2 linked regions of the Paraburkholderia bryophila genome follow. The main gene of each other region encodes a partner of the protein of the gene in region 2 in a complex. Links are inferred from orthologs where the notes say so. Each region holds a gene or a part of one and is shown on either strand. Other genes may lie near its edges. The genes, in order: katE and hfq.

The links.
Region 1: the proteins of hfq (region 2) and katE are in contact, whole or in part, in a crystal structure (PDB 3VU3), measured with the Escherichia coli proteins. The link is inferred for Paraburkholderia bryophila from one-to-one orthologs.

Annotation. Positions count from the first base shown.
Region 1 is NZ_JACCAS010000002.1:83,932-94,338, reverse strand. Bases 3,653-6,579 are described here. They hold katE (catalase HPII), read left to right. Parts: upstream 3,653-4,023; coding sequence 4,024-6,135; downstream 6,136-6,579. Other genes in these bases: GGD40_RS21760 (response regulator), read left to right, coding at 6,366-6,579; GGD40_RS21770 (MipA/OmpV family protein), read left to right, coding at 3,653-3,834. In the rest of the region: GGD40_RS21790 (1-aminocyclopropane-1-carboxylate deaminase), read right to left, coding at 1-448; GGD40_RS21785 (Lrp/AsnC family transcriptional regulator), read left to right, coding at 611-1,138; peptide-methionine (R)-S-oxide reductase MsrB, read left to right, coding at 1,272-1,787; peptide-methionine (S)-S-oxide reductase MsrA, read left to right, coding at 1,807-2,553; more of GGD40_RS21770, read left to right, coding at 2,938-3,652; more of GGD40_RS21760, read left to right, coding at 6,580-9,941; GGD40_RS21755 (CheR family methyltransferase), read left to right, coding at 9,987-10,407.
Region 2 is NZ_JACCAS010000001.1:4,590,691-4,597,325, forward strand. The notes cover bases 521-3,366. They hold hfq (RNA chaperone Hfq), read left to right. Parts: upstream 521-1,748; coding sequence 1,749-1,985; downstream 1,986-3,366. Other genes in these bases: der (ribosome biogenesis GTPase Der), read left to right, coding at 521-1,595; hflX (GTPase HflX), read left to right, coding at 2,060-3,232; hflK (FtsH protease activity modulator HflK), read left to right, coding at 3,282-3,366. Also shown: more of der, read left to right, coding at 258-520; more of hflK, read left to right, coding at 3,367-4,694; protease modulator HflC, read left to right, coding at 4,707-5,609; GGD40_RS20620 (DUF2065 domain-containing protein), read left to right, coding at 5,654-5,845; GGD40_RS20625 (ATP phosphoribosyltransferase regulatory subunit), read left to right, coding at 6,090-6,635. UniProt on the Escherichia coli protein: RNA chaperone that binds small regulatory RNA (sRNAs) and mRNAs to facilitate mRNA translational regulation in response to envelope stress, environmental stress and changes in metabolite concentrations.

The sequences.
Region 1 (10,407 bases), on a different replicon or contig from region 2:
CGCGCACGCTCTCGAGCGCGTCCTCCCAGCTCTGGCGAAAGCCGATGTCGAAGCCATCCGCAACCAGACGCACGTCCGCGCCGAGAATGCGCGACATCTGGATGTTGCCGACGCGGTCGTACACGGCGTCCGAATAGTTGACCCAGTTCTCCTGCACCAGCACGCACTTCATGCCGAGGTGTGCCGCGACCGCCGCCACCTGGCGCGTCTGGTTCGACTGAATTCCGCCGATCGACACCAGCGTGTCGCATCCCTGCGCCAGTGCTTCGGGAATCAGATATTCGAGCTTGCGCGTCTTGTTGCCGCCGAACGCGAAACCGCTGTTGCAGTCTTCGCGCTTCGCATACAGATGCACTTTGCCGCCGAGGTGGTCGCTCAGCCGTTTGAGCGGCTGAATCGGCGTCGGCCCGAAAGTGAGCGGGTAACGAGGGAATCGTTGCAGGTTCATGGCAGCTCCGTTGTCGGTGGTGTCGAGGCGGCCGGCAACCCGGCGCGTCGAAACACATGGTAGGGAAAACCGTCAGAAATGAGCTTGCGAAATAAATGGCTTCGGCTTACTTTTAAAACGGTCTATCAAAATTGAACGTAATAAAAATCTGTCAATTAACCTATGAGCACAACAAAAGTTCGTCGAACTGCAACAGCGGTCGACCCCGCTACCGTCCAGACCGATCCCCTGCAAGCGCTCGACCGTATCGATCGCGCGATCCTGCGGCAGTTGCAGACCGACGCGTCGATTTCGAACGTCGCACTCGCGGCCAAAGTGAAGCTGAGCGCGCCGGCCTGCCTGCGGCGGGTCGAGCGGCTCAAGGAGTCGGGGCTGATCCGTGGCGTGGTCGCGCTGATCGACCCGAAGGCGGCGGGCGCGGGGATGCTGGTGATCATCGGCGTGGTGCTGGACCGGTCCACGCCGGAATCCTTCGCCGAGTTCGAGAAAGCGGCGCAGAAGGTGGCCGGTTGCATGGAATGCCACGTCGTGACCGGCGAATTCGACTATTTCATGACGGTCCGCACGCGCGACAGCGACAGCTTCAACCGTCTGCACGCGGAACAGTTGCTGTATCTGCCGGGCGTCCGGCAGATCCGCTCGTTCATGGTGCTGAAGGAAATTCTCTCGACCACGAAATTTCCGCTGTAAGCGCCGCCTGACAAAAAAGACGAGCATGCTGTCATAAAACCCGATCTCGCACGACCAAGCATCGAGACCACTCGCGGACGGCGCGACCCGCGCTGCAACGGGTGAACGGCACGGACTTTCCGGGGCGAACATCATGACTTGCAACAGACGGACATTCTTCAGGTTTATCGGCGCGGCGTCGCTGGCCGGCGGCGCGGCTTCGATGTGGAACGTGACGCGCGCGGCGGACAGCGGCGCGGCGGCGGCCTACGAGGTGTCGCACAGCGACGCCGAATGGCACAAGATGCTGAACGACGCGCAATACCGGATCCTGCGCGATGCGGGCACCGAGCGCCCGTTCAGCAGCCCGCTGAACGACGAGCACCACGCCGGCACGTTCGGCTGCGCGGGCTGCAGGCTGCCGCTGTTTTCATCGAAGACCAAGTTCGATAGCGGCACCGGCTGGCCGAGCTTCTACCAGCCGCTCGACCGCGCGGTCATCACGCGTACGGACAAGTCATTCGGCATGACGCGCGACGAGGTGCTGTGCCGTCGCTGTGGCAGCCACCTCGGCCACGTGTTCGACGACGGCCCCAAACCGACCGGTCTGCGCTATTGCATGAACGGTCTTGCGTTGACCTTTACGCCCGCATCGAACGGTGTGAGCTGAGCGGATCAGGACGGACATCATGAACTTCGAGACACGCATCACGAAAGGCCGACCCGCGCGCTCGCGGCTGACCGCCATTTCGCTCTCGGTCGGCTTTGGCGCGCTGGCTTTGTTGCTGGCGCAACGAATGGCGTTTTCGTCGGAGACGGCGGTGGTCATTGCGCCGCCCGCGCTCGACGAACCGATCTCGGCCGCCACCGCGCACGAGGAAACCGCGGTGTTCGCGGGCGGCTGCTTCTGGGGCGTGCAGGGCGTGTTCCAGCACGTGCGCGGCGTCACCCGGGCGGTGTCGGGTTACTCGGGCGGTCAGCGCGACACTGCGCAGTACGAGACGGTCAGCGGCGGCGAGACGGGCCATGCGGAATCGGTGCAGGTCACCTTCGACCCGAGCAAGGTGACCTATGGCCAGTTGCTGCAGGTGTATTTCTCGGTGATTCAGGACCCGACCGAGTTGAACCGGCAGGGGCCCGACAGCGGCACGCAATACCGCTCGGCGGTGTTTCCGCTGAACGACACGCAACGGCGCGTCGCGCAGAGCTATATCGCGCAACTCGACAAGGCCCATGCGTATCCGGCGCCGATCGTCACCCGGACGGAGGCGTTCAAGGGCTTTTATCCGGCCGAGTTCTATCACCAGAACTATCTGACCTTGCACCCGAACTCCGCGTATATCGCGATCAACGATATGCCGAAGGTCGCCAATCTGAAGCGGCTGTTCCCGAATCTCTATCGCGACAAAGCCGTGCTCGTGGACGCGGCGCAGTAACGTAGGGCACCTTCACGCAGCTTCACGCACCTTTCCTGTCCGTCCGGCGCCGCAACGGTGGCGCCGGACGTCTTTTTGCGCGCGCTCTCCATCGCTTCCTGCCTGCCCCCATCCCACTTGAGGCGGCTCTCCACACGCCAGGCCCGCAATTTGCACAAGCGTTCCCGTCGGCAAATCTTTCGCACGTCTTTGCTCGGACAAAAGCCCGTTTTACAGGGCTTAATGCAATCGAGCAGCGCGTCTTGCCGGATAGTGCGTGTCGTTAGCTGAAAAAATTACATGCCGCTCGTAGCAACGCGGCGGTCGCCTGAGGTCCACAGGTCACCGCGCACCTCGGGCGAGAACATAACCCTCTTCGCGATACGCGAGAATCGGAGGCTTCTGGTGTTGAACAGCCGTAGAAAGCGGATTGGCAAGCTCCGCAATAAACAAACAAGCATCGCGGCGACGTCTCTGGTGGCCGTGACCCTCGGCGGCATTGTCTTCCTGCCGGGCTCGGCGATGGCGCAAACGCCTTCGCCATTGAACGAATGGCAATACTCGGTCGGCATTCCGCTGCAGAAGATGTGGCAGCCGACTATCCCCGACTGGCAAGTGCGCCTCGGTTTGGCCTCCTCGTTCCAGCCGCGCTACGAAGGTTCGGATCGCTATCACGTAATGGGCGGCCCGAGCGTCGACGTGCGTTACAAGGACCTGTTCTTCCTGTCGAGCGGTGAAGGCTTCGGGGTCAATTTCGCGCAGGGAGAAAACTGGCGCGCCAGTCTGGCCGCCGTCTACGATCTCGGCCGACGCGCTCACGACGATCCGCAGGAGCTTAACGGCCTCGGCAATATCAACGCGGCGCCGGGCGTCAAACTGGCCGGCGAATACGTGATCTCGAAAGATTTCCCGCTCGTGCTGCGCGCTGACGTGCGGCGCTATTTCGGCGGCTCGAACGGTTGGACCGGCGACTTCGGCGCGTATATGCCCATGCCGGGCAGCACGAAGAAGTTCTTCTGGTTCGCCGGGCCGAACGTGTCGCTGGCGGACTCCACGTATATGAATAGCTGGTTCGGCGTGAATCAGAATCAGGCGGCGAAATCGCAGTACTCGCAATATCACGCGAGCGCGGGCTTCAAGTCGGTGGGCTTCGGCATCAGCGCGGTGTGGCTGTTCGACAAGCACTGGTTCGCGACCGCGGATGGCGCGTTCGAACAACTGGTGGGCAGTGCGGGCAATAGTCCGATCACGCACCGCAAAGCGAATGGCGTCGCGGATATTTCGATCAACTATCGCTTCTGACGCGGTGTCTTTACACGTTTCAACCTGAAGGGCGCGGCGGCGTACCGAGCGCCATTTTCTCGAAGTACGCCGCGTTCTTCGTCCACCCGCCAACGCGACGCTCGGTCGCGGGAATATCGCTTGCTGCCTTCTCTCCATGCGTGAGACCGGATTCCCCCCGGCACGCCCGAACGCAAGGAGCAGATCCCCATGGCTGGTAAAACGAGTACGCACAAGCCCGCACCGAAAAACGCGCCGTCGAGCGATCCGAAATCGCAAGACCTCGAACAGTTTCGAGCGAGTCCGCAAGGCGAGGCGCTGAGAACCAATCAGGGCGTCAAGATCGCCGACAATCAGAACACGCTGCGCGCGGGTCCGCGCGGGCCGTCGTTGCTGGAAGACTTCATCATGCGTGAGAAGATCACGCACTTCGACCACGAACGCATTCCGGAGCGCATCGTGCACGCGCGCGGCTCGGCCGCGCACGGCGTGTTTCAGGTCTACGAGTCGATGCGCGAGCTCACCAAGGCCGCATTCCTGCAGGATCCCGGCGTGCAGACGCCGGTGTACGTGCGTTTCTCCACGGTGCAAGGCCCGCGCGGTTCCGCCGATACGGTGCGCGACGTGCGCGGTTTCGCGGTGAAGTTCTACACGCAGGAAGGCAATTACGATCTGGTCGGCAACAACATGCCGGTGTTCTTCATTCAGGACGCGATCAAGTTTCCCGACTTCGTACACGCCGTAAAGCCGGAAGCGCCGAATGAAATGCCGACCGGCGGCTCCGCGCACGACACCTTCTGGGACTTCGTGTCGCTCGTGCCCGAATCCGCGCATATGGTCTTGTGGACCATGTCGGACCGCGCGATTCCGCGCAGCCTGCGCACCATGGAAGGCTTCGGCATTCACACGTTCCGCTTCGTCAATGCGCAAGGCAAAAGCCGCTTCGTCAAATTTCACTGGCGGCCGGTGCTGGGCTCGTACTCGTTGCTGTGGGACGAAGCGCAGAAACTCGCGGGCAAGGACCCGGATTTTCATCGGCGGGATTTGTGGGAAGCGATTGAGCGTGGTGCTTTCCCCGAGTTCGAACTCGGCGTGCAGATCGTCGAGGAAGAAGACGAGCACAACTTCGACTTCGATCTGCTCGATCCGACCAAGCTGATTCCCGAAGAAATGGTGCCCGTGAAGATCGTCGGCAAGATGACGCTCAATCGCAACCCGGATAACTTTTTCGCCGAGACGGAACAGGTGGCGTTCCATCCGGGGCATGTCGTGCCGGGCATCGATTTCTCGAACGACCCGCTGTTGCAGGGGCGCTTGTTCTCGTACACGGATACGCAGATCAGCCGGCTAGGTGGGCCCAACTTTCACGAGATTCCGATCAACCGGCCGGTGTGTCCGTTCATCAACAATCAGCGCGACGCGATGCATCGCCAGACGATCCACGTCGGGCAGGCTTCGTACGAACCGAATTCGTTAAGTGGCGGCTGGCCGAAGGAAACTGATCCGGCGCCGAGCGACGGTGGTTTCGAAAGTTATCAGGAGCGGGTGGAGGGCACCAAGATTCGCGTGCGCAGTGAATCGTTCGCCGATCATTTTTCGCAGGCCGCGCTGTTTTACAACAGCATGTCGCAGCCCGAGAAGGACCACATTGCCGCCGCGTATCAGTTCGAACTCGGCAAAGTCACCAAGCCCGAGATTCGTGCGCGCGTGGTGAACGAGATTCTCGCGAACTTCGACGCGGGGCTCGCGGCGACCGTCGCGGAAGGTTTGGGCTTGCCCACGCCTAAGAAGGGTACGGCGAAGCTGACGGGTCCCAAGGATTCCCCGGCATTGAGTCTGCTGAACCGGGTGAAACCCGGCATCAAGACCCGCAAGATCGCGTTGCTGGCCGCGCCCGGTTCCGACGGCGCAGCGCTCAAAAAACTGCAGCAGGCGCTGCAGGACGAAGGCGCAACACCCATGCTGATCGCCCCGACGCTCGCACCGATCGACGGCATGGCGCCCGACGCGACGATCGCCGGCTTGCCGTCGATCATGTTCGACGCAGTCATCGTGGCAGGCGGCGAGGAGGGCGCGAAGCGGCTCGCGCAATCGGGCGACGCGCGGCATTTCGTGCTCGAGGCGTTCAAGCATCTGAAGGCGATCGCGGCGCTCGGCGCGGGGCGTGACGTGCTCGCCGCCGCGCAGTTGCCGGACAATGCCGACGGTGTCGCCACCGGCGACGACAAACAGGCTGCCGACGTACTGAAGGCGTTCATCGCGGTGGCGGAACAGCATCGCGTGTGGTCGCGCGCGGCGCTGGCGGAGACGGTGCCGGCGTAGGCGCATTCCATCGTCGTTCGCATGCCTTGCACGGCCGACCCGCGTCGGCCGTGCAAACTTGCGTGGATCGGCAACAGCCCCGCCCAGCAAGCCTGCGCCGTCGTATAACGTCTCAAAAATGGGGCCTGTCCTGTATGATGACGCGGGTCATCGAACGACACACCGCTCCACGCGAAAAATCCGAAAAATATGCCGAATCGACTCGATTCGCCAAGCCGCAGACAGAAAAAATGACCGCATCTCAGGCCGTCGACCAGAATCGTTTTCGCAGCATCATTCGCCGTAACATTGCGCTGCCTTTAGGCGTCGGCCTGGTCACGATGGCGGTGTTCGTGGGGCTGATCGCGTACCTGGTGTCCACCATGAACTGGGCCGAGCATTCCGAACGCGTGATCGGCCAGGCCAACGAAATGCTGCGCCTCGCCGTGGATCGCGAATCGTCCATGCGCGGTTTCCTGATTACGGGCGACGAGAGTTTCCTCGTGCCTTATGAAACCGGCGGGCCGAAGTTCAAGACGCAGATCGAAATGCTGCAGCAGATGGTGTCGGACAATCCGCCGCAGGTCGTCAAGCTCAAGGAGATCGAGGCAATTCAGCAGCGCTGGTCCCGCTATGCCGAAGAGATGATCGACGCGCGCCGCCGCAACCAGAACTATGAAGCCGCGGTGGCGAGCGGTCGCGGCAAAATCGAATTCGATGAAACGCGCCGCGAATTCGGCGATTTTCTCGACGTCGAGTTGCGCCTGCGCCAGGAACGAGGCGACGCGACCCGGCGCGTCACCACCTCGCTGGTGAGCGTATTCCTGCTGTTCAGTCTGAGTGTGAGTGCGCTGCTTGCGTGGATGGGCCGCCGCGAATTGTTGAGCCTGTCTTCGACTTACGACGGCGTCTTGCGGCAGCAGACCGAACAGACCGAGATGTTGCAGGAGCAGGTGTGGTTACGCTCGGGGCAGCGCTTGCTGGCCGAGAAGGTGGTCGGTCAGACAACCCCGCAACTGGTGGGTCGCGCGGTGCTCGACTTTCTCGCCCAGTATCTGGACGCCGCCGTCGGCGCGCTCTACATTCGCGACCGGCAGCACGGCACGCTGCGCCGCATCGCCGCGTATGGGTTCAGCCGCGAAAGCGAGCAGGGCAGCGCGCGCAATTTCGAAGAGGGCGAAACGCTGATCGGTCAGGCGGCCGCCGCGCGCCGCACGCTGGTCTTGCGCGACCTGCCGGACAATTACGTGCAGGTCGTGTCGGCCACCGGCAAGAGCGCGCCAAAAAATCTTCTCATCATGCCGATCGTCAACGACGGGCAGGTGAACGGCGTCATCGAACTGGGCTTTATTCGCGAGTTGACCGTGCGCGATCAGGAGTTCATGGAGCTGATCGGCAACGCGCTGGGCGACTTCGTCGAAGCCGCGTTGTATCGCGAACGGTTGCAGGACGCGTTGGCCGAAACGCAGCAACTGAACGAAGAGTTGCAGGTGCAGCAGGAAGAGTTGCGCGTCTCGAACGAGGGCCTCGAAGAGCGCGGCCGCGCGTTGATGGAATCGCAAGTGCGGCTCGAAGCGCAGCAGGCCGAACTCGAACAGACCAACGTGCAGCTCGAAGAATACGCGCAGCGTCTCGAACGGCAGAAGTCGGATCTGTTGCGCGCACAGGACGACCTCGCGGCCAACGCGGAACGCCTCGAACAGTCGAGCCGTTACAAGTCCGAGTTTCTCGCCAACATGTCGCACGAACTGCGCACGCCGCTGAACAGTTCGCTGATTCTCGCCAAGCTGCTGCAGCAGAACCGCACCGGCAATCTGAGCGACGAGCAGGTGCGCTATGCGGAAACGATTCATGCGTCGAATAGCGATCTGCTGGTGCTGATCAACGACATTCTCGATCTGTCGAAGGTCGAAGCCGGTCAGGTCACGGTCGAACTCGAAACGGTGTCGATCGACGCGACGCTGCAGTCGCTGGAAGAAATGTTCAAGCCGTTGGCGGCCGCCAAACAATTGCGGCTCCACTTCGAACGTGCGCCGGGTACGCCCGATACCTTTGTCACCGACGGTCAGCGCGTCACGCAGATTCTGCGCAATCTGCTGTCGAACGCGGTGAAGTTCACCGAGCGGGGCGAAGTGGCGTTGTCGATCGCGTCGTCGCCGAACAACCTGCTGCGTATCGACGTGCGCGATTCCGGCATTGGCATTGCGGCGGACAAGCTGGAGATGATCTTCGAAGCGTTCCAGCAGGCCGACGGTTCCACCAGCCGACAATACGGCGGTAGCGGTCTTGGGCTGTCGATCTCGCGTGAATTCTCGCGTTTGCTGGGCGGCCGGATCACCGTGTCCAGCGAAGTCGGTAAGGGCAGTGTGTTCACGCTGTGGCTGCCGGTCGATGCCGAGGCGGCGCTGGCGGATGGCCATCACGCACCGACGCCGATGCCGGCATTCACGCCTGCCCATGCTGTCGCGCCGACGGCGGCCGTGGCGGCCCTGACGACCACCCGGGCGGAAGCCGAAGCGCCGCTCGTGCGCACGCCGTCGAGCTTCAATCAGACGGCCGTCATTACGCCCGCCAACGGCCTGAGCGTCGGCGACACGCCCGAAACGGCCGGCGGCGCGATCGCCGACGACCGCGACAACCGCACGCGTGCCGGCCGCCTGATCGTTGCTGTCGAAGACGATCTCGCGTTCGCCGAAATCCTGCGCGACCTCACGCACGAACTCGACTTCGATTTCGTCCACGCCAGCAGTGCGGCGAGCGGCCTCGCGCTGGTGCGCGACATGCGCCCGGCGGCGGTGCTGCTCGACGTCGGTTTGCCGGACCGCTCCGGCCTGACCGTGCTGGAGTGGCTGAAGAACGATCCGCTCACGCGTCACATTCCGATTCACATCGTCTCGGCCACCGACCACGCCGACAAGGCGCTGCATCTCGGCGCGATCGGCTACACGCTCAAGCCGACCGCGCGCAGCACGATGGAGGCCGCCATCCGCCGTCTGGAAGCGCGTCTGCAGCAGCGCATCAAACGCGTGCTGGTGATCGAGGACGACGGCCCGATGCGCGAAAGCATCCGCGCGTTGCTGCAAAGCGAGAACACCGAGATCGTCGCGGTCGCCACGCTCGCCGAAGCGCTGGACTATCTGACGAAGTTCAGCTTCGACTGCGTGGTGACCGATCTCGCGCTGCCCGACGGCACCGGCTACGATCTGCTGGAACAGCTCGCCGCGAACACCGCGCATGCGGCGCTGCCGGTGATCGTCTACACGGGCCGCATGCTGTCCGACGAGGAAGAGCACCGCCTGCGTCGCTATTCGAAGTCGATCATCATCAAGGGCGCGAAATCGCCCGAGCGTCTGCTCGACGAAGTCACGCTGTTCCTGCACAGCGTGGAGTCCTCGCTGGCGCCGGAACAGCAGCGCATGCTGCGCACCGTGCGGCAGCGCGACAACGCGTTCGAAGGCCGCACGATTCTGCTGGCCGAAGACGACGTCCGCAATATTTTCGCGCTCTCGCACGTGCTGGAGCCGCTCGGTGCGAAACTGCAGATTGCGCGCAACGGACGCGAGGCGCTCGAGGCGCTGGAGAACGGCCCCGAAGTGCATCTGATCCTGATGGACATCATGATGCCGGAGATGGACGGACTGACCGCGATGGGCGAGATTCGACGTAACGCGCGCTTCGCGCATCTGCCGATCATTGCGCTGACGGCCAAGGCCATGGCGAACGACCGCACTCGCTGTCTCGAAGCCGGTGCGGACGACTATGTGTCCAAGCCGATCGACGTGGACAAGCTGGTCGCGCTGTGTCGCGTCTGGCTGCGTCAACGGTAATCGCGGCAAGCCGATAAACCAGTCTGAACGGATGAGCCTGAACGAATGAGTGGGTCTGAATTCGACGCGCCGCAACGCATCAGCGATTTCGACATCGAGTTGAAATTGCTGCTGGAGGCGATTTACCTCAAATACCAGCACGACTTTCGCCACTACGCGATGTCGTCGCTGCGCCGCCGTCTTTCGCAGGCGCTCGAGGAATTCGGCCTGAAGACGCTGTCGCAGTTGCAGGATCGCATCATGCGTCACGGCGACGAATTCTCGCGGCTGTTCCAGTACCTGACGGTGCAGGTCAGCGACATGTTTCGCGATCCCGCCTATTTTCTGGCGCTGCGTGAACATGTGCTGCCGCGTTTGCGCACCTATCCGTCGATCAAGGTGTGGGTGGCGGGGTGCAGCACCGGCGAGGAACTCTGGTCGCTGAAAATCCTGTTCGACGAAGAGGGGTTGACCGAGCGCACGCTGT
Region 2 (6,635 bases):
AGGTCGTCAGAGATTTCGCAGAGCACCGTCAGCTCGCAGGCGTGCGAGCCGTCGAGCAGGAAAGACTTAACCTGGCGGCCCATTGGCGCCGCCCCAACCAGCCAAACTCCCGTCCGCCCGGGTGCGCAAATTGACAGCGTATCCGGGGCCGGTCGAATTCGTGATAATTTTCGTCAAACGCTGCCGTGTAGCGGCCGCATGGCGTCGCTACGCGGGCGGTCGATTTCGATCCCGCGTTTCACCGTGAACAACATCTGATGAAACCCGTTATTGCCCTCGTTGGGCGCCCCAATGTGGGGAAATCCACGCTATTCAACCGGCTCACGCGTTCGCGTGACGCGCTGGTTGCCGACCTGCCCGGTCTCACCCGCGATCGCCACTATGGCGAAGGGCGCGCCGGCGACCGGCCGTATCTGGTCGTCGATACCGGCGGCTTCGAGCCGGTCGCGAAAGAAGGCATCATGCACGAGATGGCGCGTCAAACGCGCCAGGCGGTCGAGGAATCGGACATCGTCGTGTTCATCTGCGACGGTCGTAACGGCCTTGCGCCGCAGGACAAGACCATCGCCGATTACCTGCGCAAGGTCGGCCGGCCGATTTTCCTCGTCGTCAACAAGGCGGAGGGGATGAAGTACAGCAACGTCGCCGCCGACTTCTACGAACTCGGCCTCGGCGACCCGCGCGCAATTTCGTCCGCGCACGGCGATGGCGTGACCGAAATGATCAACGAAGCGCTCGAGGTCGCCTACGCGGGCCAGCCGGAAGAGAGCGACGAAGAGAAAGCGGCGCACGGCGTGAAGATCGCGATCGTCGGCCGCCCGAACGTGGGTAAGTCGACGCTGATCAATTCGCTGGTCGGCGAAGAACGCGTGATCGCATTCGACATGCCCGGCACCACGCGCGATTCGATCTACGTCGACTTCGAACGCCAGGGCAAGCCGTACACGCTGATCGACACGGCCGGCCTGCGCCGTCGCGGCAAAGTGTTCGAGGCGATCGAGAAGTTCTCGGTGGTGAAAACACTGCAGTCGATCTCCGACGCGAACGTCGTGATCCTGCTGCTCGACGCGCGCCAGGACATTTCGGAACAAGATGCGCACATTGCCGGCTTCGTGGTCGAGCAGGGCCGCGCGCTGGTGGTAGGCGTGAACAAGTGGGACGGACTCGATTCGCATGTGCGCGAGCGCACCAAGGCCGACCTCGAGCGCAAACTAAAATTTCTCGACTTTGCGAAATTCCACTTCATTTCCGCGACGGAAAACACGGGGATTGGCCCGTTGATGCGCTCGGTGGACGACGCGTACAAGGCTGCGATGGCCAAGCTGCCGACGCCGAAGCTCACGCGCGCGCTGATCGAAGCGGTGGAGTTCCAGCAACCGCGTCGCCGCGGTCCGGTGCGTCCGAAACTGCGCTATGCGCACCAGGGCGGACAGAACCCGCCGCTCATCGTGATTCACGGTAACGCGCTCGATGCGATCACCGACACGTATAAACGCTACCTCGAAAACCGCTTCCGGGAAACTTTCAAGCTGATTGGGACTCCATTGCGCATAGAGTTCAGATCGTCGACGAACCCTTACGCGGACAAAGGCTGAACTTAGGCTGAAAGCCGCGTGTGTGCTGGGTTTGGCCGCCTGGCCAGGCCCGTCGCGCAAAAATGAAAATCGGCTATAGTGTAGCGGTTGACGGCGGATCTCTTTTTCTTCGTCGTCAATTCAGTCAACCTGCAAAAAAATACGGAGTTTGCTATGAGCAACAAAGGGCAATTGTTACAAGACCCGTTTTTGAACGCACTGCGTAAAGAGCATGTGCCGGTGTCGATCTACCTGGTCAACGGCATCAAGCTTCAAGGGAACATCGAATCGTTCGACCAGTACGTCGTGTTGCTCCGGAATACGGTCACCCAGATGGTCTACAAGCACGCAATCTCCACGGTCGTGCCAGCCCGTCCGGTGAATTTCCACCCGGATTCCGAACAGTCCTAACCCCTCGTCGCGGCCGGCGTAGCGTCGCCCGTTGGCGATCACTCCCGGCCGCCTCAATTTTGATACCCTCCAATTTGATCAATGCAGCGCTTGTCGGCATCGACTTCGGTAAGATCGATTTCGAAGCCAGCCTGGAAGAACTCAGTCTGCTCGCGCAAAGCGCGGGCGCGAATCCCTTAGTCACCCTCACCGGGCGCCGGTCCAGTCCGGACGCGAAGATGTTCGTCGGCAGCGGCAAAGCCGAAGAACTGCGTCTCGCGTGTGAGGCGAACGACATCGAACTCGTCATTTTCAATCATGCTCTGGCGCCTGCGCAGCAGCGCAATCTGGAGCAAGCGCTTAACCGGCGCGTGATCGATCGCACCAGCCTGATCCTCGACATTTTTGCGCAACGCGCCCGCAGCCACGAAGGCAAGTTGCAGGTGGAGCTCGCGCAGTTGCAGTATCTGTCGACGCGACTAATCCGCGCATGGACCCACCTTGAGCGGCAGAAAGGCGGTATCGGTTTGCGCGGTCCTGGTGAAACGCAGCTCGAAACCGACCGCCGTTTGATCGGCGAGCGCATCAAGGCGCTCAAGACGCGGCTCGAAAAATTGCGTCGTCAGCATGGCACGCAGCGCCGCGCGCGCAGCCGCAATCAGACCATGTCGGTATCGCTGGTCGGCTATACGAACGCTGGTAAATCCACGCTGTTCAACGCGCTCACGAAGGCCCAGGCCTACGCCGCCGACCAGTTGTTCGCGACGCTGGATACGACCTCGCGGCGCGTCTATCTGGGCGATGAAGCGGGGCAGGTGGTGGTGTCCGATACGGTCGGCTTCATCCGTGAATTGCCTCACCAACTGGTGGCGGCATTCCGCGCCACGCTCGAGGAAACCATTCACGCCGACCTGCTGTTGCATGTGGTCGACGCGTCGAGCGCGGTGCGGCTCGATCAGATCGATCAGGTGAACGAGGTGTTGCACGCGATCGGCGCGGACAATGTCCGTCAGGTGCTGGTGTTCAACAAGATCGACGCGGTGCCGGAGTTGGCGGCCCGTGGCGACGCGGTTGAGCGGGATGAGTATGGTAATATTTCGCGCGTCTTTTTGAGCGCGCGCACGGGGCAAGGTCTGGATACATTGCGCGCTGCTATCGCTGAGATCGCTACTGCCGAACCTCTTCCCGACACGCATCTCGATCTGTCGGAAGAAGACCGGTCGGCAGTTCCGCGCGACGACCGCAAGGTCCCAGAACTCGGGCACTGACCCGTTCCAATTGCACTGACCCGCTGTCTACTCTGGTGAACGAACACAGGTGAACGATTACAACGAGCGGAGTATCTGGCTGCGCATGCGCGCCATGCTTTCACTGAACGATCCGCGCTGGGGCCGGGGCGACGGCAATGGCGACCGGCAACGGCCGAACGAACCCAAGCGTCCGCCGACCAAAGACGGCGAAGGTCCGCCCGATCTCGACGAAATGTGGCGTGATTTCAACCGTCGTCTGAGCCGCGTGTTCGGCCGCAAGGGCGGCGGCGGTACGGGCGGTGGCCGGCCGGATAATGGCCGCGGCGCACGCATCGGCGTGGGCATCGTGATCGGCGTGCTGGTGGCCGTTTATCTCGGCAGCGGTGTGTTCGTTGTGCAAGACGGACAAGCCGGCGTCGTGATGCAATTCGGCAAGTATCGCTACACCGCCGGGCAGGGTGTGCATTGGCGTCTGCCGTATCCGTTCGAAGCGCATGAGCTCGTCAATATCGGCCAGATCCGTCAGGTCGAGATCGGCCGCAACAACGTGGTGCGTCTCGCGAACGTGAAAGACGCGTCGATGCTCACGCACGACGCGGATATCGTCGACGTGCGCTTCGCGGTGCAGTACCAGGTGCGCAAGCCGACGGACTATCTGTTCCGCAGCACCGATCCCGATCAAAGCGTGATGCAGGCCGCCCAGGCGGCAGTGCGTAGCATCGTCGGTGCGCGCAGCACCAGCGAGATTCTCGATCAGGATCGCGAAACGATTCGCCAGCAACTGATGGCGTCGATCCAGCAATCCCTGGATGAATATCAGTCGGGCCTCGCGGTGACCGGCGTGACGATTCAGGGCGTGCAGGTACCCGACCAGGTGCAGGCCGCGTTCGACGACGCCGCCAAGGTGCGTCAGGAAAACGATCGCGCCAAACGCGACGCGCAGGCCTATGCGGCGGATCTGCTGCCGCGCGCGCAAGCCGACGTGACGCGTCAGATCGACGAGGCGAAGACCTACAGCGACAAAACCGTCGCTCAGGCGCAAGGCGACGCCGAGCGCTTCAAGCAGGTCTACGCACAGTACTCGAAAGCGCCCGCTGTGATTCGCGAGCGCATGTACCTGGAAACCATGCAGCAGATCTATTCGAATACGACCAAGGTGTTTGTGGACAGCAAGAGCGGCAACAACGTGCTGTATCTGCCGCTCGACAAGCTGGTCGAGCAGACCCGCCAGCGTGTGGCCGATGCCGCAGTCGCTGCGTCGGGCGCTTCGGCGGCTGCCGCATCGCAAGGGGCGGGTGGTGCCGCTTCGCCGTCCGCGGCGCCGTCGGTTGCTCCGTCGGCCGCCGCGCCGGGCAGCGTGGCCTCCGCACCCGCCGCTGCCGTGGCTGCAACGCCCGCCAGTCAGGCTGCAGCCAGCAGCGACGCGCTGCGTTCACGCGACTCCTTCCGCAGCCGTATGCGCGAAGACGACGTTCAATAAGGAGCGCACAACATGAACAAGATCATTGCGCTCGTCGTGGCTGTCGTCATCGTGCTGTTCGCGGCGTCGTCGACGGTATTCGTTGTCGATCAGCGGCATTTGGCGGTGTTGTCGTCGCATGGCGACTCGGCGCCGACGCTGCTCGGCCCCGGCTTGCACGTCAAACTGCCGCCGCCGTTGCAAACCGTCACGCTGGTCGATAACCGCATTCAGTCGCTCGACGCGCCGGACGAAGACCGTTACGTCACGTCCGACAAAACCGATCTGCTGGCCAATCCGGTCGTCAAATATCGTGTCACCGATCCGCTGAAGCTGATCGCAGAAACCAAGGGCGATGTGCAAAGCCTGCCGGACCGTCTGGCGCTGCTGTCGCGCAGCGCGCTCGGCGACGCATTCGGCAAGGTCACGCTGTCCGACGCGCTGGCCAAACAGCAGGCCGTCGCCGACGAAGCACGTGGCGCGATGGACAAGGCCGCGGCTTCGCTGGGCGTGTCGGTCGTCGACGTGCAACTGACGCGCGTCGATTTCCCGGCAGCCATGGCCGACTCGGTCTACAAGCGGATGATCGCCGCCCGCGAGCAGATCGCGGCCGACGAGCGCGCCAAGGGCACCGCCGAAGCCGACCAGATCAAGGCGGAAGCGGTGGGCCAGCAGCAGGCGATTCTCGCGGACGGCTACCGTCAGGCGCAGACCATCAAGGGCGAGGGCGATGCGAAGGCCGCGGAAATCGCTGCCGAAGCGTATGGCGCCGACCCGCAGTTCTACCAGTTCTATCAAAGCATGCAGGCGTACAAGAACACCTTCAAACCGGGCGATGTGATCGTGGTCGACCCGAGCAGCGAGTTCTTCCGCTTCATGCGTAGCCCGACCGGCGGCACCGCCCCGGACGCTCCCGCGGTCCCGCGCAAACACTGATAACCGGAAGGCCGCGGCATCCGCATCGCGGCCTCTTGATTCGCATGGATATAGCCGGCTCGTTACTGCTTGCGATCGCGTTGATGCTGATTATCGAGGGGATGTTTCCCTTCGTTTTTCCGAGCGCCTGGCGCGACACGTTCCGTAAAATAGCGGAACGCCCGCCGCATCAGATTCGCGTCGGCGGGCTGATCGTGATGGCGCTTGGGCTGATCCTGCTGTTTATCGTGACCTGAAGCGGTCCGTCCGGCGAAGCGGGCGCAGAAGGCTTAGGCCGCTGTGCGCTCGCCGTGTCGTGACCGCGTCTTTGCCTCGCGGACGCTGGCCTGCCGACTCGATCAGTCGGTACGCTGGCCGAAAATGCCTGTCGCGGGCTGCACCCACGCCTGCGATAGCCGCCAGAATCGAGCCGCCGCCCGCCATTCACATTCACTTACCGGCGCACCCAGTCGCCGTGTTCAACGTCGTAGGACTGTATCGATGTCGACCTGGTTACTTCCCGAGAATATTGCCGACGTGCTGCCGTCGGAAGCCCGCAAGATCGAAGAACTGCGGCGCCATCTGCTGGACCGTTTTCGCTCGTACGGCTACGAGATGGTCATGCCGCCGCTGCTCGAATACATCGAGTCGCTGCTGACCGGCGGAGGGCACGATCTGAATCTGCGCACCTTCAAGCTGGTCGATCAGTTATCCGGGCGCACGCTCGGTCTGCGCGCCGACATCACGCCGCAGGTTGCGCGTATCGACGCGCACTTGCTGAACCGTCAGGGCGTGACGCGTCTTTGCTATGCGGGCAACGTCGCGCATACGCGGCCGCGCGGCCTGCATGCCACGCGCGAGCAGATCCAGATCGGCGCGGAAATTTACGGTCACGCCGGCCTCGAAGCTGACCTCGAAATCCAGCAACTGATGCTCGACGCGTTGCGTCTGGCCGGCCTCGCGAAAGTGCGGCTCGACTTGTGCCACGCGGGTGTGCTGGCCGCGCTGATCGAAGCGGAACCGGTCGCGGCGGAGTTGGGCCAGTCG